One region of the Streptosporangium sp. NPDC023825 genome, then DNA from elsewhere that is predicted to be linked to it. Evidence: riboswitches for the same ligand, from Rfam matches in the RefSeq annotation. Region 1 holds a riboswitch; the other holds the start of a gene.
What was found. A riboswitch is a leader RNA that binds a small molecule or an ion and turns the genes downstream of it on or off. The one in region 1 is predicted to bind glycine.
Positions count from the first base shown of each region.

Region 2: another riboswitch for glycine. It lies ahead of gcvP (aminomethyl-transferring glycine dehydrogenase); the one in region 1 lies ahead of gcvT (glycine cleavage system aminomethyltransferase GcvT).

Region 1 covers NZ_JBFAAE010000018.1:110,553-121,955, reverse strand. Annotated here, with positions in the region: gene AB0G15_RS18435 (amino acid deaminase/aldolase) at 1-855, opposite strand, end outside; gene AB0G15_RS18430 (DUF6286 domain-containing protein) at 1,005-1,664, shown strand; gene AB0G15_RS18425 (hypothetical protein) at 1,892-3,967, opposite strand; gene AB0G15_RS18420 (L-serine ammonia-lyase) at 4,061-5,437, opposite strand; gene gcvH (glycine cleavage system protein GcvH) at 5,510-5,902, opposite strand; gene gcvT (glycine cleavage system aminomethyltransferase GcvT) at 5,899-6,990, opposite strand; glycine riboswitch at 7,024-7,118, opposite strand; glycine riboswitch at 7,119-7,217, opposite strand; gene AB0G15_RS18405 (gamma-glutamyl-gamma-aminobutyrate hydrolase family protein) at 7,323-8,018, opposite strand; gene AB0G15_RS18400 (LacI family DNA-binding transcriptional regulator) at 8,370-9,389, shown strand; gene AB0G15_RS18395 (3-oxoacyl-ACP reductase) at 9,449-10,213, opposite strand; gene AB0G15_RS18390 (aldehyde dehydrogenase family protein) at 10,219-11,403, opposite strand, start outside.
Region 2 covers NZ_JBFAAE010000070.1:30,531-41,933, reverse strand. Annotated here, with positions in the region: gene AB0G15_RS37465 (DUF5999 family protein) at 1-103, shown strand, start outside; gene AB0G15_RS37460 (alpha/beta family hydrolase) at 110-742, opposite strand; gene AB0G15_RS37455 (hypothetical protein) at 876-1,235, shown strand; gene AB0G15_RS37450 (hypothetical protein) at 1,476-2,258, opposite strand; gene gcvP (aminomethyl-transferring glycine dehydrogenase) at 2,384-5,239, opposite strand; glycine riboswitch at 5,421-5,513, opposite strand; gene AB0G15_RS37440 (MerR family transcriptional regulator) at 5,529-6,059, opposite strand; gene AB0G15_RS37435 (bifunctional nuclease family protein) at 6,294-6,764, opposite strand; gene AB0G15_RS37430 (MerR family transcriptional regulator) at 6,844-7,521, opposite strand; gene AB0G15_RS37425 (FHA domain-containing protein) at 7,521-8,033, opposite strand; gene AB0G15_RS37420 (mannose-1-phosphate guanyltransferase) at 8,324-10,825, opposite strand; gene AB0G15_RS37415 (CDP-alcohol phosphatidyltransferase family protein) at 10,829-11,403, opposite strand, start outside.

The DNA.
Region 1 (11,403 bases):
GGCGGGCCGGCCGGTGAATCCCCGGTAGAAGTCGAACAGGCGGGGGTGGAAGAAGCCGGATCCGGCGGCGATCTCGGTGACGGCCCTCTCCTTGGCGGTCTTCTCGATGCTGCCGGTGCCGCCGCCGTTGACGAACTCCAGGTCGGCGATCTGGCGGACGGCCTGGACGATCCGGCCCCTGCGCGTGATCAGCTCGCGCCGGGACCGGGCCTGCATCAGGCGGACGGCCCGGGTCAGTACGGGATTGCCCGGCGGGTCGTCGCCGACTCCGGCGATCTGCGCCTCGTAAGCCATCAGGCCCACGAGCCGGAATCCGGGCCGTTTCGCGATCTCGGTGGCCAGGTCGGCGGCCTGGCCGATCTCGCGGATGGGGGAGCGGCGGACCCCCGCCCTGAACCGGCCGCCGAAGGCGAGGTAGCCCGCGTCGACGTCCAGGCAGAGCCGGATCTCGTGGCGGTCGCGGACGCCGGAGACGGCGGACTCGATGAGGTCCAGGTGTTCGGCGTGGTCCACCATGATCGTGATCTCTCGTGCCGCGTCCGGGCCGGCGGCCAGCTCGGCGAGCGCGGCGCGGTCGACGGTGGGGTACGCCACCAGCACGTCCCGCATCCCGGTGGAGACGAGCCAGAGGGCCTCGGGGAGGGTGAAGGCCATGATGCCGGTGAAGCCGTCCATGGCGAGGATGCGTTCGAGTACGGCCCGGGACCTGACGGACTTGCTGGCGACCCTGATCGGCTTGCCCCCGGCCCGACGGACCATTCCCTCGGCGTTGGCGCGCAGGGCGGGCAGGTCGAGGACGGCGAAGGGGGGATCCAGGTGCGCTGTGGCCCGGTCGTAGCGCTGGCGGTCGTCCATGTTCGCAGGATAACCCGGCCCCAACGAATGTGAGCGATATTCATGTTGTCGGAGGGGTGGTCAATGCTCCCGCCAGGAGGGCCTCAAGATCGCGTAAGTGGGCGGTTGATCCCCGGCCCGCTCCTGCCCGAACGCGTACACATGACCGAATGACGACTACTCTCCAGGACATCCTGGCGGGCTCGGGAGGCACCGGCGGCGCGGGGACCACCGCCGGAGGCTCGGGAGGCAAGGCGGCGGCCGAGCAGTTCCAGGACGTCCGGCGCAGGTCGGTGCGGTTGCTGCGGCCGGGCAGGAGCCCCGCCGGTGTCCCCGCGGCCCTGACGGTGTCCGCCGTACTGGTGGTCTCGGCCTCGGTGACGGTGGGCCTGCTCATGGAGTCGCCGGTCGCGAGGGTGCCCTACCGGCGGCTCGTCAACGGGGCCGGCGCGTGGAACTGGTCGGATCCGGCCACGTTCGCCGCGTCGACGCTCGCCATGGCGGCGGGCCTGGTGATGCTCGCGCTCGCCGCGCTGCCGGGCCGGACCCGGCTGGTGCCGCTGGAGTCGGGGGACCCGCACATGGTGATCGGCATCACCAGGTCCGGGCTCCGCCGCACGCTCCGGGAGGCCGCCGAGGCGGTGGACGAGGTGAACGGCGCCCGGGTCCGGCTCACGTCGCGGGTCGTCGAGGTCACCGTGTTCACCGACGCCGAACGGACCGGGCCCGTGCTGCGCCGGGTGGGCGCGGCGGTGGGTGACCGGCTGTCCGGGCTGGGCGCGATGTGCGCGGGTGACGTCGTCGTACGGTTGCGCAGGAAGAAGGCGTGATGAGGCCCTACCTGGGCAACCGGATCGGTCTGGCCGTCACCGGGACGGTGCTGGTGTGCGCGGGGCTCTACGCCTTCCTGCGGGGACGCGGTGACATCCCCGGCCACTCGCCCGGAGCCAGGCTCGTGCGCAAGGGGTTCCCCGGCTGGCTGGCCGCGCATCCGTGGCTGGGCTGGCTGGTGGCGCTGCTGCTGGTGGCGCTGGCCCTCCTGGCGGTGCGGTGGCTGCTACACGCCCTGGGATGGGGACGGTGGGGCAGGCGGTCCGGGACGGGGACCGCCATGCTCGGGGTTGCCCTTAAAGAAGTCGAAGGGCTCACCCGCGTCCGCGTCAGGTACATACGGCACGAGCGGCTGCGCATCGGGGTGGGCTGCGCGCCCGCGACCGATGTCGGCAAACTCGTGGCCCGGCTGAACAGGGACGCGGTGGGGAAGGTCCGACGGGCGCTCGGGGAGGTAGAACTCGGCGTGATGGTTCGCCTGCACGTCCGCCGCCGCTGACCCTCCGGACACCGGCCGCTCGCCCGTCGCGCCGTACGCGGGTCGCTCGCCCGCCCCTCCCAGCACCGGCCATTCGCCCGTCATGCCGTACACCGGCCGCTCGCCGGTGACGCCGTACGCGGCTCGCTCGCCCGCCGTGCCGTACGCCGGCGGCTCCGTCGTGTCACCGTACGCGGTGTCTCCGTACGCGCCGCCCCGGTGCGCCTGCCCGTCGTACGAGCCCGGCCCGTACCCCGATTCCCCGACGGGGCTCGCGTACACCGGCCGTTCGGCCGTCGTGCGGTACGACGGGTCCTCGTCGTCCGGGTCCTCGTACGGCGGTTTCCCGTCCGGTTCCCCGGCCGTCGGCCCGGGCGCGTTCTCCTCGTGCCTGTCGTGCCTGGCCCCGAAGGCCAGTCCGGCGGCGAGGCAGACCAGCGGGAGGGCGGGGATGACGTAGCGGTGGTCGAAGGCCGCGATGAAGGGCGGCAGGACCAGCAGCATGGTCCCCGCCGCCCAGGGCAGCAGCACCGCGCCGCCGAGCCGCCGCAGCCGCATCAGCACCCCGACCAGGCCGACCAGCAGGATCACCGCGAGGTACGGGCCTCGCACGAAGCCGTACTCCTGGTAGCCGCGCAGCCAGCCCGCGTACGGCTCGACCGTCACCGGCGCCCCCGACGAGCCCTGGTAGGCGACGGTCAGCTGCTCGGCGGTCTTTCCCTGCGAGGCGACCCCCGAGGAGAAGGGCCGCACGGACTCGGGGAAGACGTAGGCGCTCTGCGGCCCGGGAGCCGGGTAGACGCGCCGCGTCCAGTCGAAGATGTGGGCCGCGTCGTCCAGGCCCGCCCGCAGGAAGTCGAACGGCTGGGCCATGATCGCCTGGGTGGCGAAGGCGCCCGCGAGCGCGTCGCGCTCCGCCCAGCTGCCCTTGACCTTGTTCAGCGGCGAGTCGCCGTCCCAGATGTAGACCGGCGGCGCCGGGCGCTGCCCGAGCGGCTCGACGGGGCACAGGGCCGCCTCGGGGCCGGCCGGGTGGATCCTGGCGCAGTCGGCGAAGGTCATCGTCCGCGCCCAGAGGAAGGCGTTCCCCCTGGTCAGCCCGAAGCTGCCGTGCTCGGTCCTGAACCAGGCCGCGTACGAGCCCAGACCGATCGCGGCGGCCAGCGTCGCGGCGACGACGGCCCGCCATCCGGCCCGGCGGATCAGCATGCAGACCAGCGCCACGGCGATCAGCGGCAGCCCGATCGTGCGGGTGACGGTCGCCGCGGCCAGCAGCGCTCCGGCCAGTGCCGCGACCCACACCGCGGGGCGCCGCCGCCACAGCAGCAGCGTGACCGCCAGCACCGCCAGGAACTGGAAGAGCAGGTCCGCCATGACGAGGTGTTCGAGCTGGAGCTGGTAGGCGTCCAGCAGCACCGGCAGCGCGGCCAGCGTCGCGCCCCACCCCGGCAGCCCGCCCAGCCTGCGCAGCAGCAGGTAGACGCAGACGGCCACGGCCAGCCCGAGCAGGTGCTGCACCGCGACCACCGCGGGAACGCTGGACAGCGGCTTGAGGATCCACAGGAACAGCGCGTAGCCCGCCGGGCGGGACTCCAGGGGGCGGGGGGCGAGCCCCGCGTTCAGGTAGACGAAGGAGTCGGCCCAGAACCACAGGGCGGGCCGGTAGCCGAGCATGGCGAGCAGCCGCAGGCCGCCGCCCGCCAGCAGGGCGGTGATGAAGAGCCAGTGCGACCCGAGGAAGCGGAGCACCCGCAGGGGGCGGGAGGGTCTCTCGGGGCGCTGGGAGCGACGGGAACGGCTTGCCGGGTGCGTTCCCGTTACCACCGCGACCTCCCGAGTCCCGCGCACATGGCCACCCAGCATAGGCGTGGGATCGGGGGGTCCTGCACGTGATGCGAAATTTGGTAGTGATTGCGGTCAGCACTCGATGACGTTGACCGCGAGCCCTCCCCTGCTGGTCTCCTTGTACTTGTCGAGCATGTCGCGGCCGGTGTCGCGCATCGTCTTGATGGCCTTGTCCAGCGAGACGAAGTGGCGGCCGTCGCCGCGCATCGCGATCCTGGCGGCGGCGATGGCCTTGATGGAGGCGACCGCGTTGCGCTCGATGCACGGGATCTGCACCAGGCCGCCGATCGGGTCGCAGGTCAGCCCCAGGTTGTGCTCGATGCCGATCTCGGCGGCGTTCTCGACCTGCTCCGGGGTGCCGCCCATCACCTCGGTGAGCCCGGCGGCGGCCATCGAGCAGGCCGAGCCGACCTCGCCCTGGCAGCCGACCTCGGCGCCGGAGATGGAGGCGTTCTCCTTGAACAGCACGCCGATCGCCCCCGCGGTCAGCAGGAAGCGGATCACGCCCTCGTCGTCGGAGTCCTTGGTGAAGCGGTCGTAGTAGGTGAGCACGGCCGGGATGATGCCCGCGGCGCCGTTGGTGGGCGCGGTGACGATGCGGCCTCCGGCGGCGTTCTCCTCGTTGACCGCGAGGGCGAACAGCGAGACCCAGTCCATCGTCTGCAGCGAGTCCTTCTCCGGCGACTCGCTGCGCAGCTGCCGGTGGAGCTGGTGGGCGCGGCGGCGGACCTTCAGGCCGCCTGGCAGCACGCCCTCCTTGCCGATGCCGCGCCGCACGCACTCGCTCATGACCTGCCACAGGACGAGCAGCTGGGCGCGGATCTCGGCCTCGGTGCGGCCGAACGCCCGCTCGTTCTCCAGCATCAGCCCGGAGATCGACAGCCCGGTCTCCGCGCACTGGGCGAGCAGCTCCGCGGCCGTGGTGAAGGGGTACGGCAGGACGGTGTCGTCGGGTTTGATCCGGTCGGCGCCGGTGGCGTTCTCGTCGACGACGAAGCCGCCGCCCACCGAGTAGTAGACCTTCTCGCGGATCGTCTCGCCGGACTCGGACAGCGCGGTGAAGCGCATGCCGTTGGGGTGGCCGGGGAGCGAGATCTTGCGTTCGAAGACGAGGTCCTCGCCGATGACGAAGGGGATCTCGCGGGAGCCGTACAGGGAGAGGGTGCCGGACTCGCGCATGGCGGCGAGCCGCTCGTCGACCGTGTCGACGTCGACCAGCTCGGGCTTCTCGCCGGACAGGCCGAGCAGCACGGCCTTGTCGCTGCCGTGACCCTTGCCGGTCAGGCCCAGCGAGCCGTACAGGACGGCGCTCACCCGGGCGGTCTTCTCCAGGAGCCCGTCCTGGTGGAGGCCGCGGGCGAACTTGTGGGCGGCGGCCATCGGGCCGCCGGTGTGCGAGCTGGACGGGCCGATTCCGATCTTGAAGAGATCGAAGACGCTGATCGTCATCTGAATCCTTCCAGCGTGGACGGCCACGCGCGCCCAAGGACGCGCGTGGCCGTGACGCGAGGGGGGAGAGGCTTAGGACTCACCCGAGGTGAGCGCGGCGTACTCCTCCGGCGACAGCAGGTCGTCGGCGGAGCCCTCGAGGCGTACGCGGAACAGCCAGCCGTCGCCGTAGGGGTCGCCGTTGACCAGCGAGGGGTCGTCCACGACGGTCTGGTTGACCTCGACGACCTCGCCGGAGACCGGCGCGAAGATGTCGCTCACCGACTTGGTCGACTCGACCTCGCCGACCGCGTCGCCGGCGGCGATCGTCGAACCGACCTCGGGGAGGATCTGCACGAAGACCACGTCGCCCAGCGCCTCGGCGGCGTAGGCGGTGATGCCGACGGTGAGGGTCAGGCCGTCATCGATGCCGGAGATCCACTCGTGTTCCTTGGTGTAGTGCAGTTCCTCGGGAATGCTGCTCATTTTTTCCTCCTGTAGAAAGGCAGTGCGACGACCTCGACCGGCTCGTGGCTGCCCCTGATGTCCACGGCCAGTCCCGACGACAGGCCGTTGTCCACGTAGGCCATGGCGATGGGCCTGCCCAGTGACTGGGAGGGCGCCCCGCTGGTGACCTCGCCGACGACCGTGCCGTCGCCTGCGACCACCACCGGATACCCGTGCCGGGGCACCCTGCGGCCGGTCGCGATCAGACCGACCAGGCGGCGGGACGGCGGGACGTCCTTGCGTGATTCGAGGGCGGCCCGGCCGACGAAGTCGCCCGGCTTGTCAAACCTCACCACACGGCCCAGCCCGGCGTCGAACGGGGTCAGGTCGGCCGACAGCTCGTTGCCGTACAGCGGCATCCCGGCCTCCAGACGGAGGGTGTCGCGGGCGGACAGGCCCGCGGGGACCAGGCCGTGCGGCGCGCCCGCCTCGGTGAGGGCGGCCCAGACCGGCTCCGCGTCCTCGGCCGAGACGAACAGCTCGAAGCCGTCCTCGCCGGTGTATCCGGTACGGGCGATGAGGGCCTCGCGGCCCGCGACGACGGCGGGCAGGCCGGCGTAGTACTTGAGCCCGTCGAGGTCGGCGTCGGTGAGCGTGCCCAGGATCTCCGCGGAGCGCGGGCCCTGGATCGCGACCAGCGCGTACCGCTCGGAGCGGTCGTCCACCGCGGCGTCGAAGCCCTTGGCGCGGCCGGTCAGCTCGGCGGCCACCCGCGGGTAGTTGGAGGCGTTGGCGACGACCATGAACTCGGCGGGGGCGAGCCGGTAGACGATCAGGTCGTCCAGCACGCCGCCCTCGGCGTCGACGATCATCGTGTAGCGGGCGCGGCCGGGCTCCAGCGCGGACAGGTGGCCGACCAGCGCGTGGTCGAGGGCCTCGGCGGCCTGCGGCCCGGTCACGAAGATCTCGCCCATGTGGGAGAGGTCGAACAGGCCGGCCGCCTGGCGGACCGCGTTGTGCTCGGCCGACTCGCTGCCGTAGCGGAGCGGCATCAGCCAGCCCGCGAAGTCGGTCAGCGTCGCGCCGAGGGACTCGTGCACGCCGCGCAGCGGCGTAGGTCGGGACATGTGCGCACCTCAGACAAGGGACAGATGAGAGCATCCTCCCCCTCTGTCGTCGGTGCCTGAGAGTTTCATCCGGGTTTTACCGGACTTTCACCTTCGGCGAGGCCGTGGGACCTGCTTTCCAGAGGGCACCTACCCGCACGGTCCTTTGCCTTGAGAGGTTCGCGGGGAGGGCTTGCTCCTTCAGGGGTCCTGGCCTGGGTGTCAGGACGCTCTCCCGCACGGGATTCATCGGTGTCAGCGGCCAGCCTAACCGCCCGAACCGGCCGAGCGAAATCCCCTCGCCGCCCCGAACAGGCCGGGCGAAATCCCCGCGCCGCCCCGATCCGCGCCGGTCAGGGGGTGGCGTGGCGTACCAGCGCCTCGAACAGGGCCGACTCGTCGTCGGTCTCGGGGTGCCACTGGACGGCGACGGCGAAGGGGTGGTCGTCCACCTCCACGGCCTCGATCGTGCCGTCCTCGGCGTGGGCGGTCACGCTCAGGCCCGCGGCGAGCCGGTCGAGGGCCTGGTGGTGGTAGTGGGCCACGTCCACGGTCTCGGTCCCGAAGATCTTCGAGGTCCGGCTGCCGGGGGCGAGCCACACCGGCATCCTGCCGTAACGGCCGGGAGCCGGGGCGTGCCCCGGGTGGCCGACCACGTCGGGCAGGTGCTGGTGCAGGGTGCCGCCCAGCGAGACGTTCAGGACCTGCATGCCCCGGCAGACGCCCAGGAAGGGCAGGCCCCGCTCCAGCGCCGCCCGGACCAGCCCCAGCTCCGCGTCGTCGCGGAACGGCCGGACGTGGCCGGTCCGCTCGTGCGGCTCCTGCCCGTACCGCTCCGGGCCGACGTCCCCGCCTCCGGCCAGGATCAGCCCGTCCAGGCGTCCTGCCAGGGTCGCGGGGTCGCCCGCCGGGGGCAGGATCACCGGCTGCCCGCCCGCGCGGGCCACGTGGTCGACGTAGTCGTACGGCAGGAGCGCGGTGGTCGTCTCCCAGACGGTGAAGCGCGCGGGTTCGACGTAGCAGGTGATGCCGATGACGGGACGGGACATGATCTCCTGTTTCGCCGCGCTTGCACCGAGGTCCCGGCACCGTGTGCCCATCCCGGCGCCCTCCCGCACGTTACCGGCCCCGACGGGTCCGGTGGCGGCGGGGTGCCGCCGGGTGCCGCCGGGGAGCGGGCGGGACCGCGGCGGGCGGCGGGGGTTAAGTGGTTAAGCGAATCCGCCGCCGAGGACGCGGCGGCCTCACCGCTGCCGCTGTCGCCCCGTGTGCGGGCGTTCCGCCGTGATCCAGTGATCACCGCGGGTCACGGGCCGCCGGGGGGAGCGTCGGAGATCGAGACGGGCATAGTAGGGTGCGCAGCGGAAACACGTCGAATAACCGGTTCAGGTGGGGGTCTCGTGAAGCGACCGACGATCGCCGACATCGCTCGTCGCGCGGGGGTGTCCAAGGTCGCGGTCTCCTACGCGCTGAACGACCGGCCGGGCGTGTCGGAGGCGAGAAGGAACACCATCAAGGCCATCGCCAGGGAGATCGGCTGGCAGCCCAACAGCGCGGCGCGCGCGCTCAACGGGGCACGGGCCCGCGCCGTCGGCCTGACCGTGTGCCGCCCGGCGCGGGTCCTGGGGATGGAACCGTTCTTCATGGAGCTGATCAGCGGCATCGAGAGCGAGCTGTCGGCCCGCTCCTACGCCCTGCTCCTGCAGACGGTGACCGGCCACGCGCAGGAGGCGGAGGTCTACCGCAGGTGGTGGGGGGAGGGCCGCGTCGACGGCGTCATCCTGGTCGATCTGCACTTCGACGACCCGCGCATCCCCGAGATCGGGGAGCTGGACCTGCCGGCCGTGGTGATCGGCCATCCGTCGGAGGCGGGCTCGCTCGCCGCCGTCTGGTCCGACGACGGCGCGGCCATGCGGGAGACGGTGGAGTATCTCGCCGCCCTCGGCCACCGCCGGATCGCCAGGGTCGCCGGGCTGCCCGCGCTGGTGCACACCGTCCTGCGTGACCGGGCCTTCACCGCCGCGTGCGACGGGCTCGGCCTGGCCGGTCACACCGTCGTGCACACGGACTACACCGGCGAGGAGGGCGCGCGGGCCACGCGGCGGCTGGTCAGCGGCGCGAACCGGCCGACGGCGATCGTCTACGACAACGACATCATGGCCGTCGCCGGGCTTTCGGTCGCGCAGGAGATGCGGCTGGAGGTGCCCGCGGACCTGTCCCTCGTGGCCTGGGACGACTCGCCCCTCTCCCAGGTGGTGCGACCGGCCCTGACCGCTCTGGGCCGGGACATCCCCCACTCCGGGGCCCAGGCCGCGCGGAGCCTGCTGGCGCTGATCGCCGGCGAGCACGTCACCGGCGTCCAGACCGAGACGGCCCGGCTCACGCCGCGGGGCAGCACGGGTGTGCCGGGACGCCGGTGACGGGTGTCAGAACGGGGTGACGTACGGCGTGAGGCGTGCCGGGACGCCGGTGACGGATGTCAGAACGGGGTGACGTACGCGCCGGAGATGCCGCCGTCCACGAGGAACTCCGAGCCGGTGATGAAGCTGGCGTCGTCCGAGGCGAGGAACGCCACCGCGGCGGCGATCTCCGACGCCTCGGCGAACCGGCCTACCGGGATGTGCACCAGGCGGCGCTGCGCCCGCTCGGGGTCCTTGGCGAACAGCTCCTGCAGCAGCGGCGTGTTCACCGGCCCCGGGCACAGGGCGTTCACCCGGATGCCCTCCCGGGCGAACTGCACGCCCAGCTCGCGCGACATGGCCAGCACCCCGCCCTTGGACGCGGTGTAGGAGATCTGGCTGGTCGCCGACCCCATCACGGCCACGAACGACGCCGTGTTGATGATCGACCCCTTGCCCTGCCGCCGCATGTACGGGATGGCGTGCTTGCAGCACAGGTAGACCGAGGTGAGGTTGACCTCCTGGACCCGGCGCCAGGCGTCGATGCCGGTCTCCAGGATCGAGTCGTCGTCCGGCGGCGAGATGCCCGCGTTGTTGAACGCGACGTCCACGCTGCCGTAGGTGTCGAACGCGGCCTGGAACGCGCGGGCGACGTCGTCCTCGCTGGTCACGTCGGCCCGCACGAACAGCCCGCCGACCTCGTCGGCGACCTTGGAACCGGTCGTCTCGTCCAGGTCCACGCACACGACGCGGGCGCCCTCCTCGGCGAACCGGCGCGCGGTGGCCAGGCCGATCCCGCTTCCGGCGCCGGTGATGACGGCGACCCGGTCCTGCAAACGCAGCATCGCTACTACTCCTCGGAAATGAAGACGTTCTTGATCTCGGTGAACGCTGACAGGGCATCGGGGCCCAGCTCGCGGCCGAGGCCCGACTGCTTGAAACCGCCGAACGGGGTCCAGTAACGGACGCTCGAATGGGAGTTGACGCTGAGGTTGCCCGCCTCGACCGCCCTGGCCACCCGCAGCGCCCGGCCGACGTCTCGGGTCCAGATCGACCCGCTCAGACCGTACGGGGTGTCGTTGGCGATCCGCACGGCGTCCGCCTCGTCGTCGAACGGCACCACCGACACCACGGGGCCGAAGATCTCCTCGGTGAACGCCCGGTCATCCGCCGAAGCGGGCGTCAGGACCGTCGGGGGGAACCAGAACCCCGGCCCCGGCGGGCACGCGCCCTGAAGGTGGGGCGGTCCGGTGACGAAGGAGGCGACCCGGTCCCGGTGCTCGGCGCTGATCAGCGGGCCCATCTCGGTGGCCTCGTCACGGGGGTCGCCGACCCTGACACCCAGCACCGCCTCCCCGAACCGGGCCAGGAACTCGTCGTGGACCGAGCGCTCGACCAGGATCCGCGAGCGCGCGCAGCAGTCCTGGCCCGAGTTGTCGAACACCGCGTACGGCGCGGTCGCCGCCGCCCTGCCCAGGTCGGCGTCGGCGAAGACCACGTTGGCGCTCTTGCCGCCCAGCTCCAGGGTGAGCCGCTTGACCTGCCCGGCGCAGGTGGCGGCGATCTCCTTGCCCACCTCGGTCGAACCGGTGAACACGATCTTCGCCACGCCGGGGTGCTCGACCAGCCGGGCGCCCGCCACCTCCCCGGCCCCGGGCAGGACCTGGAACACCCCCTCGGGCAGGCCGGCGGCCAGGGCCAGCTCGGCCACCCGCAGCGCGGTGAGCGGCGTCCACTCGGCGGGCTTGACGATCACGGTGTTGCCCGCGGCCAGCGCCGGCGCCAGCCCCCAGGTCATGATGACCATCGGGAAGTTCCACGGCACGATCACGCCGACGACGCCCAGCGGCTCCCTGAAGGTGACGTCCAGCCCGCCGGGCACCGGGATCTGCAGGCCGTGGTTGCGCTCGGGCGCCCCCGCGTAGAAGTCGAGCACGTCGGCGACGTTGCCCGCCTCCCAGCGGGCGTTGCCGATCGTGTGCCCGGAGTTGGCGACCTCCAGCAGGGCCAGTTCCTCGGCGTGCTCGCGCACCAG
Region 2 (11,403 bases), on a different contig from region 1:
GAGCCTGCTCTGCAACGGTGTGGTGCTGTTCGACGACACCGGCGAGCTTCTTCCCGACGGTGCCGTCATCGAGCCGCACCGGCCACTGGCCGGCGTCGTCTGAGGCCCGTCACACCCGGCCGGTCACGCTGAGCGGGTCCACCGAGCCCGGCCGCATCCTCGTGTCGAGCCACTCGGCGGCCACCTCGCCCACCCTGGCGGGATTCCTCCCGAGGTCGTGACCCTCTCCCGGCAGCACCACCAGGCGCGCGGCGTCCGCCGCCTCGGGCACGCCGAACGGGTCACGGTCTCCGTTCACCACCAGCACGTCCACACCCGCCGCGCGCAGCTCCCCGGCGCGTGACCGCTCCGGCCTCCCCGGCGGGTGCAGCGGGAACGCCAGCGCGACGACCGCGACGGCCCCGACCCGGTCGGCCGTACGGCACGCGACCCTGGCCCCGTTGCTCCGCCCGCCCTGCGCCAGCGGCAGCCCCGGGTAGCGCCCGCGCAGCGCGGTCACCAGCGTCTCCCACGCCTCGTCCTGCTTGACCGCCGACCCCGGCGCGCGGGCTCCGCGCATCCGGAACGGCTGGAGCACCCGCGCGACCGTCGCGCCGATCGCCAGCGCGGCGTCCCGCACGGCCAGCAGGTCGGGGGCGTCCACTCCCCCGGCCGAGCCGTGGGTGAGCACCAGCAGGAAACGCGGGGCGGCCACCTCGTCGATCTCCACCAGCGCAGGGCCGTGCGGGGTCGTGATCTCCATGGGCGGGACCGCGTGCGCGGGGAACCCGGATCCCGGCGTGGACGCGCCGGCGGGAGGGGTGGACTCGGAGGTGGACACGGATCTCCTCCTATTGACTGATGCCCGGCGGCCGGCTTGAAGGAACAATCGAAGCGTGCAGGACTATCAAGATATCCGCCAGGACATGCATGCCACCGTCGAGGCCCGGCGCGACCTCGGCCCCGAGTACGAGGCCGCCCTCATCGAGTCGTTCGTGTCACGCCTCGACGCGACCATCGCCCACCGGGTGCGCGCCGAGATGCACGCCGCCGGGGCGCCGAAGGCCAAGTCGGCCAAGTCGCGCAAGAGCTCGAACGGCTCGATCCCGATCGCCCTCGGTTCGATGGGCATCGGGATCCCGCTGACCGCCGTCGCGGCGCAGACCTCCGGCACCGCCGGGCTGCTGCTGGCCTGGGGCGGGATCGTGGCGATCAACTTCGCCCACGCCCTGAGCCGCTGGCGGGAGCGCGACTGACACCCGCCGGGGTCCCGCCCGGCCCCTCCTTTCCGGCTTCCCGCCCTGGCTCCCCGCCTCGGGCCGTCTCGGGCGGCCCGGAATCCGCGCGGCCGGACCGCCGGGAAGGCCGGTGCCCGTGCAAGGTCTCCCACGGGCCCGACGAGCACCGCGCTCTCGCACGGAACCGGCGCGCCGCGCGCCCCGGGCTCAGAGGTCCCGGCCGAGAGGTTCAGCGATCCCGGTCGAGGCCCGGAAGGCTCAGAGATCCCGGTCGAGGCGGAGGCGGACCTCACCGGCGAGATCCTCGTCCGCGCTGTCCAGGCCGTAGCGCCACACGCGCTCGGCGTCCTCGTCGCGCCCCCTGAGCGGGAGCGTGCGGGCCAGGAGCTCGATGGCCAGCGCGCCGGTCTCGACGTCGCCGCCCTCCTCGATCGCGGCGGAGAACTCCGCGCATGCCAGCTCCAGGTGAGCGATGCCGAGCATCACCCGCAGCCTCGGCACCTCGGCCGCGTCGGGCACGGCGAGCGCCTCCAGGAGCACCTGGGCGGCCTCCCCCGGCTCGCCCTCCTCCAGGAGTGCCTCCGCCAGCCGCTGGGCGGCACGAGGAGCGATCTCCGGGTCGGCGGTGGCCAGCGCGTCACGCAGCGACCTCTCGGCCTCCTCCTCGCCCGTGGCGAGCCTGGCGAGGGCCATGTGCGCCAGCGGGACGTAGGCGGGATGGCCGACGCCCAGCGCGGCCTGCCAGGCGGCACGGGCCTGGTCGGCCAGGCCCTCCCGCTCGAAGCTCCCCGCGAGCAGGCAGGCGGCCTGGGCGGCGAACTCCGGATGCCCGGTCGCCAGCGCGGTGCGCGCGGCCGTGCGGGAGCCCGCCACGTCCCCGCTCTCCTCCAGCACCACCGCGAGACCCACCGCCGCCTGGGCCCGGTCGGGCTCGTCGGGATCGGCGACCAGCTCGGCGAAGATCGCGGCGGCGCCGTCGAGGTCGCCCGCCTCGGCCAGTCTTCGCGCGGTGTCCAAGGGACGGGTGTCCACCTCAGGCATGCAGGATCCTTCCGGATACGGAGACGCCCCGAGCCTAACGACTCGGGGCGCCCTCCGTCCTGTCGCATTCCCCGCGAATATCGAGGGTCGCGCGGGCTTGCGGTCCCGGCGGGACCCGGCGGCGATCAGTCCTCGTACGCCTCCAGGGGAGGGCAGGAGCAGACCAGGTTGCGGTCGCCGTAGGCCTGGTCGATGCGGCGGACCGGCGACCAGTACTTGCCCTCGCGCACCGACGGCAGCGGGTAGGCCGCCTCGGTGCGGCTGTAGGGGTGGCCCCACTCGTCGGCGACGAGGCTGTCGGCCGTGTGCGGGGCGTTGCGCAGCGGGTTGTCGGTCTTGTCGTACGCCCCGGAGGCGACCTTCGCGATCTCCTCGCGGATCGCGATCATCGCCTCGCAGAACCGGTCGAGCTCGGCCAGGTCCTCGCTCTCGGTCGGCTCGATCATCAGCGTGCCGGCCACCGGGAAGGACATGGTCGGGGCGTGGAAGCCGTAGTCGATGAGGCGCTTGGCCACGTCGTCGACCGTCACCCCGGTCTCCTTGGTGATCTGGCGCAGGTCCACGATGCACTCGTGGGCGACGAGGCCGCCGCGGCCGGTGTACAGGACCGGGTAGTGGGGGCTGAGCCTGCGGGCCAGGTAGTTGGCCGACAGGATGGCCTGCTCGGTGGCCGCCTTCAGGCCGTCGGCGCCCATCATCCGGATGTAGGCCCAGGAGATGGGCAGGATGCCCGCGGAGCCGTACGGGGCCGCCGAGACCGGGCCCACCGCGGTGCCCTCGCGCAGCGGGTGGCCGGGCAGGTAGTCGGCCAGGTGGGCGCGGACCGCGACCGGGCCGACGCCGGGGCCGCCGCCGCCGTGCGGGATGCAGAAGGTCTTGTGCAGGTTCAGGTGGGAGACGTCCGCCCCGAACTCGCCGGGCCTGGCCAGGCCGACCAGCGCGTTGAGGTTGGCGCCGTCGACGTAGACCTGCCCGCCGGCCTCGTGCACCAGCTCGCAGATCCGGACGATCGTCTCCTCGTACACGCCGTGCGTGGACGGGTAGGTCACCATGATCGCGGCGAGCTGCTCGCGGTGCTTGTCGATCTTCGCGACGAGGTCGTCGACGTCCACGTTGCCCTGGTCGTCGCAGGCGACCACGGCCACCCGCATGCCCGCCATCACGGCGCTCGCGGCGTTGGTGCCGTGCGCGGAGGAGGGGATCAGGCAGACGTCGCGGCCCGCGTCGCCGCGCGCGGTGTGGTAGGCGCGGATCGCCAGGAGCCCGGCGAACTCGCCCTGGGAGCCGGCGTTCGGCTGGAGCGACACGGCGTCGTAGCCGGTGACCTCGGCCAGCCAGCGCTCCAGCTGCCCGATCAGCTCGACGTAACCCGCGGCCTGGTCCTCGGGCGCGTAGGGGTGCAGCCCGGCGAACTCCGGCCAGGTGATCGGCTCCATCTCGGTGGTCGCGTTGAGCTTCATGGTGCAGGAGCCCAGCGGGATCATCGACCGGTCGAGCGCGATGTCCTTGTCCTGGAGCCTGCGCAGGTAGCGCAGCATCGCCGTCTCGGAGCGGTGGCTGTGGAAGACCGGGTGGGTCAGGTAGTCGCTGACGCGCGCCAGCGAGGCGGGCAGCGCGTCGTGCGCGGCGGCGTCCAGGTCGGCCAGCACGGCGCCGCCGATCCCGAAGGCGGCCAGGACCTGCTCCAGGTGGAGGGGCTCGGTCCTCTCGTCGCAGGTGACGCCCACGTGGTCGGCGTCGACCAGGCGCAGGTTGACCCCGTTGTCGCGGGCCGCGGCGACGACCGCCTCGGCGCGGCCGGGAACCCTGGCGAGCACGGTGTCGAAGAAGGTGTCGTGCACGACCTCGACGCCGCCCTGGCGCAGGCCCTCGGCCAGCACGACGGCGTGCCGGTGGGTGCGACGGCCGATCCTGCGCAGGCCCTCGGGACCGTGGTAGACGGCGTACATGCCGGCGATCACGGCGAGCAGCACCTGCGCGGTGCAGATGTTGCTGGTGGCCTTCTCGCGGCGGATGTGCTGCTCGCGGGTCTGGAGCGCGAGCCGGTACGCGGGGCGCTGGTCGGCGTCCTGGGAGACGCCCACCAGGCGGCCCGGCAGCTGGCGCTGCAGGCCGTCACGGACCGCCATGTAGGCGGCGTGCGGGCCGCCGAAGCCGAGGGGGACGCCGAAGCGCTGGGAGGAGCCGACCGCGATGTCGGCGCCGAGCTCGCCGGGCGCGGCCAGGAGGGTGAGGGCCAGCAGGTCGGCGGCGGCGACCACCTGGGCGCCGCGCGCGTGGGCGGCGTCGGCGATGGCGCGGAAGTCGCGGACCCTGCCGCTGGCGCCGGGATACTGCACGAGCACCCCGAAGCACTCGGGAAGCTCCTCGGTGAAGTCGCTCTCGACCAGCTCGATGCCGAGCGGCTCGGCGCGGGTGCGCAGCACCGCCTTGGTCTGCGGCAGCGCGTCGGCGTCCACCACGAACACCTTCGAGGGGCTGCGGCCCGCGCGGCGGGCCAGGGTCATCGCCTCGGCGGCGGCGGTGGCCTCGTCCAGCAGGGAGGCCCCGGCGACGTCGAGGGCGGTGAGGTCGGAGACGACGGTCTGGAAGTTGATCAGGGCTTCCAGGCGGCCCTGGGAGATCTCCGGCTGGTAGGGCGTGTACGCGGTGTACCAGCCCGGGTTCTCCAGGAGGTTACGGCGGATGACGCCCGGGGTGATCGTGTCGTGGTACCCCAGGCCGATCATCGAGGTGAGCACGGTGTTGCGCCCGGCGAGGGCCCGGAGCTCGGCGAGGGTCTCGGACTCCCCTGCCGCCGGGGGCAGGCTCAGCCGCTCCGAGGAGCGGATCGCCTCGGGCACGGCCACCGCGACCAGGTCGGAGACGGAGGCGAATCCGACCGCCTCCAGCATGCGGGTCTGGCCGGCGTCGTCCGGCCCTATGTGGCGGGTCGCGAACGCGGGGGAGCCGAGTTCGCTGAGCGATGACAGGTCGGTCATTGGTGAAGCCTCCCGGGACGGGGTGGAGACCGGCGCTGGGCGCGGGCGTATGCCTGGTCTCCCCCTCTGTCATCACGACCGTCGTGCGGGTCGTGACCTGAGAGCTTCACCTGCCCCTTGTCGGGAGGCTTGCACCGTCGGTGAGTCGCGCCTGGCGAGCGCGCCTGCTTTCCAGAGTTGCCTCGTCCGTGCGGTACCGGGTGCCTGAGAGATTCCGGGGAGGTTGCTCCTTCGGCGCCCCGATCCTGGTCGGGGTCTCTCCCGCACAGGGTCAGTGGCAGGTCCGAGTTTACCCGGTTCGTCGTGCTCTGCGACGGCGGGCCAGCTCATCGGCCTGATGATCTCCTAAAGGGCCCTCGCTCGACTCCGCGCGTTCGCCGGGCAGATCCGCGAGGGAGCCCTCCACCTCCTGCCACACCCGTCCCAGAGCTATGCCGAAGACTCCCTGACCGCCCTGGAGGAGGTCGATGACCTCGTCGGGCGAGGTGCACTCGTAGACGCTCACCCCGTCGCTCATCAGGGTGATCCCGGCCAGGTCGTTGACGCCCCGGTCGCGCAGGTGCTGCACGGCGATGCGGATCTGCTGGAGGGAGACGCCGGTGTCGAGGAGGCGCTTGACGACCTTGAGGACCAGGATGTCGCGAAAGCCGTACAGCCGCTGGGAGCCGGAGCCGTGGGCGGCTCGCACGGTGGGCTCGACCAGGCCGGTGCGCGCCCAGTAGTCGAGTTGCCGGTAGGTGATGCCGGCCGCGGAACAGGCCGTGGGGCCCCGGTAACCGATGTCGGCGGGCACCTTCACCGGTTGCCCGTCGAACAGCAGACCCTCTTCACCCGCGCGCTGACGTGCCGACTGGCGCCGTTCCGGGTCATCCTGATCGGCGTTTCTACCCTCGCCGCTGCTGACCGCCACGCGGACCTCCGGCTTTCTCTCATCCCACGGCCTGATCTGGGGGTTTACGCACGACCGCGGGTTTCACTTGCACCGTAGGACTGGGGCCAAGTCCAGTCAACGACCCCACCCGGCGCGTCGTGAAGCGTAAATGCACCGAAATTCCTACCCCGCGCGGCCGAAGTCCTCGGGCGTGATCGTGTCAAGGAACTCCCTGAACTTCTCCACCTCGTCCTCCTGGTCGTCCGGGATGATCACCCCTGCCTCCCGGACCACGTCCTCACTCGCGAAGATACGTGCGCCGGTGCGAAGTGCCAAGGCGATCGAGTCCGAGGGGCGCGCGCTCACCTCGACCCCGTTGGAGAACACGAGATCGGCGAAGAAGATGCCGTCGCGCAGGGCGACGATGTTGACCGTGCTCAGCCGGACGCCGAGTCCTTCGAGCACGTCGCGGAACAGGTCATGCGTGAGCGGCCGGGGTGGTGGTTCCTCGGCCTGGGCCATGGCGATCGCCGTGGCCTCCGTCATGCCGATCCAGATAGGTAGGTAACGCTCCCCATGCGTCTCTTTCAGCAAGACGATCGGCTGGTTGGAGGGCATCTCAACTCGAACGCCCACGACCTCCATCTGCAACACGGGCTGCTCCGTCTTCGCTGGATTCCGACCGGTTTGTTCAACGTAACACTCGTGGGGGTACGAGTGCCTGGTCAGGTTCTCACCGGCCCAGGGCCCCACGAACGCCGGAACGCAGCAGAGAGGCGTGCAATTCCAGCAGCAGGCCGGAGATCTCCCTGGCCGTCTCGTCGGCCTGGTCGATGGCCCCGGGCCTGCGGCGGCGCAGGAGCGGGGCGACGGCCTGCTCCACCAGACCGGCCTCGCGCTCCGCGGCGGCCTTGACGGCTCGCAGATGGCGGGCCCGCAGGCCGAAGGCGGCCAGGGCTCCGACGCTGCGGGCCACGGCCAGCGCCTCGGCGTCGTAGTAGCGGGCCACGGCGGCCAGCAGGCCGTAGTCCTCCAGCTCGGCGAGGGTCTCCTCGTCGAGCTCGGCGGCGGCGAGCAGCTCCTCGCGGGTGAGCCGGAGCTCGGGGGGCGCGTCGCCGGGGACCGCGCGCGGCTTGGCGGCCGGACGCTCCTCGCGGTCGGCCGCCTCCAGATGATCCTTGATGACGCGCAGCGGCAGGTAGCGGTCACGCTGCTCGCTGAGGATGTAACGCAGCCGCTCGACGTCGGCGTAGGTGAACTTGCGGTAGCCGGAGGGACTGCGCTCCGGCTCGATCAGCCCCTCGCCCTCCAGGAAACGAATCTTGGAGATGCTGACGTCGGGGAACTCGCCCTGCAGCAGAGCGAGCACCTCCCCGATGCTCATGTGCGCACGAGCGGCCTGCGAGCTCATCATCCTCCAGCGGCGCCGCGGGTGAGGAAGACCAGGCGGAACTTGCCGATCTGCACCTCGTCCCCGCCGTACAGCGGGACCTCCTCGATGCGCTCGCGGTTCACGTACGTGCCGTTCAGGCTGCCGACGTCGCGGACGGTGAAGACCCCGCCGCCGCGCCGGTAGAACTCCACGTGGCGGCGCGAGACCGTGATGTCGTCGAGGAAGATGTCGCTCTCGGGGTGACGGCCCACGGTGGTGAGGTCGCTGTCGAGCAGGAACCGGCTGCCGGCGTTGGGGCCGCGCATCGCGACCAGCAGCGCGGTGCCCGGGGGCAACTGCTCGACGGCCTGCCGCTCGGCGAGAAGCGTCTCACCTGTCTCCGCCTCGTAGGCCTCGATCCCGGAGAGGGAGATCGTCGATGTGCTGTCTCCGGGGGTCTCGGCTTTGGTAAGCGGCGACCCGCATCGTGAACAGAAACGGGCATCCTCAGGATTGGCATGACCGCACTGCGTGCAGTAGACGCTCGGCATCGATCGGCTCGGCCTCCTACCGCGAAGACGCGGCAACGGTGCTCAGTGATGCGCGCCTCGCTTCTTCGCTTCTCAAGTGTTTTCTCGGACTGCGAATGCCGCAACATACAGTGATGAGGCGCGAAGGTCAAGGTTGACGCTGAACCGCGGGTACGGTCGGTGACAAAGTTACAGTGGGGCACTGTCCCCGGTCCATGGCGCCGCGCTGTCTTTGTGGCAACCGCTCGGCCCGCGGCCCCCGTCAGGGCGCCTTCCCGCGCCTGCGGCGCGACGGCCGGGGCCGGGTCCCGTCAGCCGCCCGCGGCCTCCTCCACCACCCTCGCCCAGTGCTCGATCAGGGTCTGCGCGGAGTCGACGTCGAACCCCTCGGCCCACAGGTGGGTGACCGCCTCCGCCGGGTCGGGCAGCACCAGGGTCCAGCTGCCGTCCTCGGCGACGACCCGCACCCCGTCCGTGGTGTCGATGCGGTAGTGCTCGGCGGCCTCGATGACCGAGCGCATCACCGCGCCCTTGGCCGCCCACGGGGTCGGCACGGTCCGGCGCAGCAGCTTGGCCTCGGGGATCCTGGCGTCGATCTGGCTGAGCGAGAGCCGGGTCCTGGCGACCAGGCCCAGCAGGCGCAGGAACACCGCCAGGCCGTCCACCGTGGGGCCGAACTCGGGCACGATGAAACCGCCTCGCCCGTCGGCCGCGAAGATCATCTCCGGCCCCCTGGCGGCGGCGGTGAGCGCGTCGATCGCGGTGGAGGTCCACTCGGCCTGGACGCCGTGGAACCTGCAGACCTGCTCGGCCACCCGGGTGGTGGTGACCGGCAGCGCCACCCTGCCGCCGCGCCGCTCGGCGGCGACCAGGTCGAGCACCACCAGCAGGGCGCGCTCCTCGCTGATCAGCTGGCCCATCTCGTCCACCAGCGCGACCCGCTCCCCCACCGGGTCGAAGCGCACCCCGAAGGCCGCCCTGGAGGAGCTGACGAGCTCCGACAGGCGCTGCAGGTCGCGGCGGCGCTCGGCGAGGGTCTCGGTGGGCGAGGCGTCGTCCAGCCGGTTGTTGACGGTCAGCACGTCCACCCCGACGCGGCCCAGCAGGCTGGGCAGCACCAGCGAGGAGGTGCCTCCGGCGCAGTCGACCACGACCTTCATGTCGGCGTCGCGCACCCCGCTGATGTCGACCAGGCGCAGCAGCTCGTGCGTGTAGTCCTCCACCGCCCGGGCGGGGAAGCTCAGCTCGGCGATCTCCCCGGGGAAGGCGCGGCGGAACTCCTGCCGGGAGAAGACCCGGTCCAGCTTGCGCTGGGCCGCCGGGGAAAGATCCGCGCCGTGCTCGTCCATGAAGACGATGTCGACGCTCTGCGGGTCTCCGGGGGTGGTGCGCAGCGCGATGCCGCCGACGGCGTTCTCCCTGGCGGTGTGGAAGCGGGCCACCGGGAGCGGGGACGCCTCCAGGTCGAGCACGTTGATCGCGCTGGCGTTCAGGGCGCTGATCACGGCCCGCTTCAGCGCCCGCGCGGCGCGGGAGGAGTCGCGGGAGGTGATGACCGAGGCGCCCTTCTTCAGGGTGGTGGCGTAGGCGCTGGCCAGCCGTACGCACAGCTCGGGGGTGATCTCGACGTTGACCAGCCCCGAGACTCCCCGGGGGCCGAACAGGTTGCGCTGGGCGCGCGGCTCCCAGATGACGCTGTTGTTGATCACCGCCCCGGCCTCGATGGTCTTGAACGGGTAGATCTTGACGCCGGAGGAGATGTACGCCTCGGCCTCGATGATGCACTCGTCGCCGACGACGGCGCCCTCCTCGACCCTGGCGCCGGTCATCAGGTCGGTGTTCTTGCCGATCACGCAGCCGCGCAGGTGGGCGCTGGGCCCGACGTAGACGTTGTCGTGGACGACCGCGCGGTGCAGGAAGGCCCCCTCCCTGACCACCGCGTTGCTGCCCAGCACGGTGTACTCGCGCAGCTCGGCGCCCGCCTCGATCTTGGCGTAGTCGCCGACGTAGAGGGGGCCCTTCAGGACGGCGTCGGCGTCGACCGAGGCCCCCTCGGCGACCCAGACGCCCGGCGAGACCTCGAAGGCGTCGATGTCGACCTTGACCCGGCCGGACAGGACGTCGGCCTGGGCCTTGAGGTAGCTCTCGTGGGTGCCGACGTCCTCCCAGTAGCCGTCGGCCACGTAGCCGTACAGCGGGGCGCCGCGCTCCAGCAGCCTGGGGAACACGTCGCCCGACCAGTCGACGGACTCCCCGGCCGCGATCTCGTCGAGGACCTCGGGCTCCATCACGTAGATGCCGGTGTTGGCGGTGTCGGAGAAGACCTGGCCCCAGGTCGGTTTCTCCAGGAAGCGCTCCACCCTGCCCTGGTCGTCGACGATGACGATGCCGAACTCCAGCGGGTTGGGGACGCGCTTGAGCCCGATCGTGACCATCGCGCCGTTCTCGCGGTGGAAACGGATCATGTCGGTCAGGTCGATGTCGGTCAGCGCGTCGCCGGAGATGACCAGGAAGCGGTCGTCGCGGAGCCGGTCGGCGGCGTTCTTCACGCTGCCCGCGGTGCCGAGCGGCGTGTCCTCGGTGGCGTAGTACAGGCTCATGCCGAGCTCGTCGCCGTCGCCGAAGTAGTTGCGGACCAGGGCGGCCAGGAACTGCACGGTGACCACCGTCTCGGTGAAGCCGTGCCGTTTCAGCAGGCGAAGCACATGCTCCATGATCGGCCGGTTGATCACGGGTAGGAGAGGTTTGGGCTGGTTCGCGGTCATCGGCCGGAGCCGTGTCCCCTCCCCGCCCGCCATGACGACGGCCTTCACAGATCACCTCTTAAGGCGTTTGGCCTCGCTTGTCAGCTGACGCACCTGTACCCAATACAGCACCCCGGACCACCAGTACAGGCCGGTGCCCCAGATGGCCAGGGACCAGCCGACGATCCCCGCCACCTCGGCGTACCAGGAGGGATGGTGGGCCAGGAAGAGCAGTGGGAAGGCGTAGAGCAGGTTGGCCGTGGCGGCCTTGCCGAGGAAGTGCACGGGCAGCGCGGGACCGTACCCGAGGCGGCGCAGGATGAGCGGGATGCCCAGCAGCATCACGTCGCGCAGTGGGATGGCCAGCGCCAGCCACCAGGGGATGATCTCGCGCATGGCGAGGCCGAACAGGGTGGCCAGGATGTAGAGCCGGTCGGCCAGCGGGTCGAGCAGGCGGCCGAGCCTGCTGGTCTGGTTCCAGGCACGGGCGATCTTGCCGTCGAGCCAGTCGGAGAACCCCGCCAGCATCAGCAGGGCGACGGCCCAGCCGTCGGCCTTCGGGCCCAGCACCAGCCACAGGAAAACCGGCACCCCCAGAAGCCTGGCCAGGCTCAACGCGTTGGGGACCGTCCAGATTCGGTCCTCGG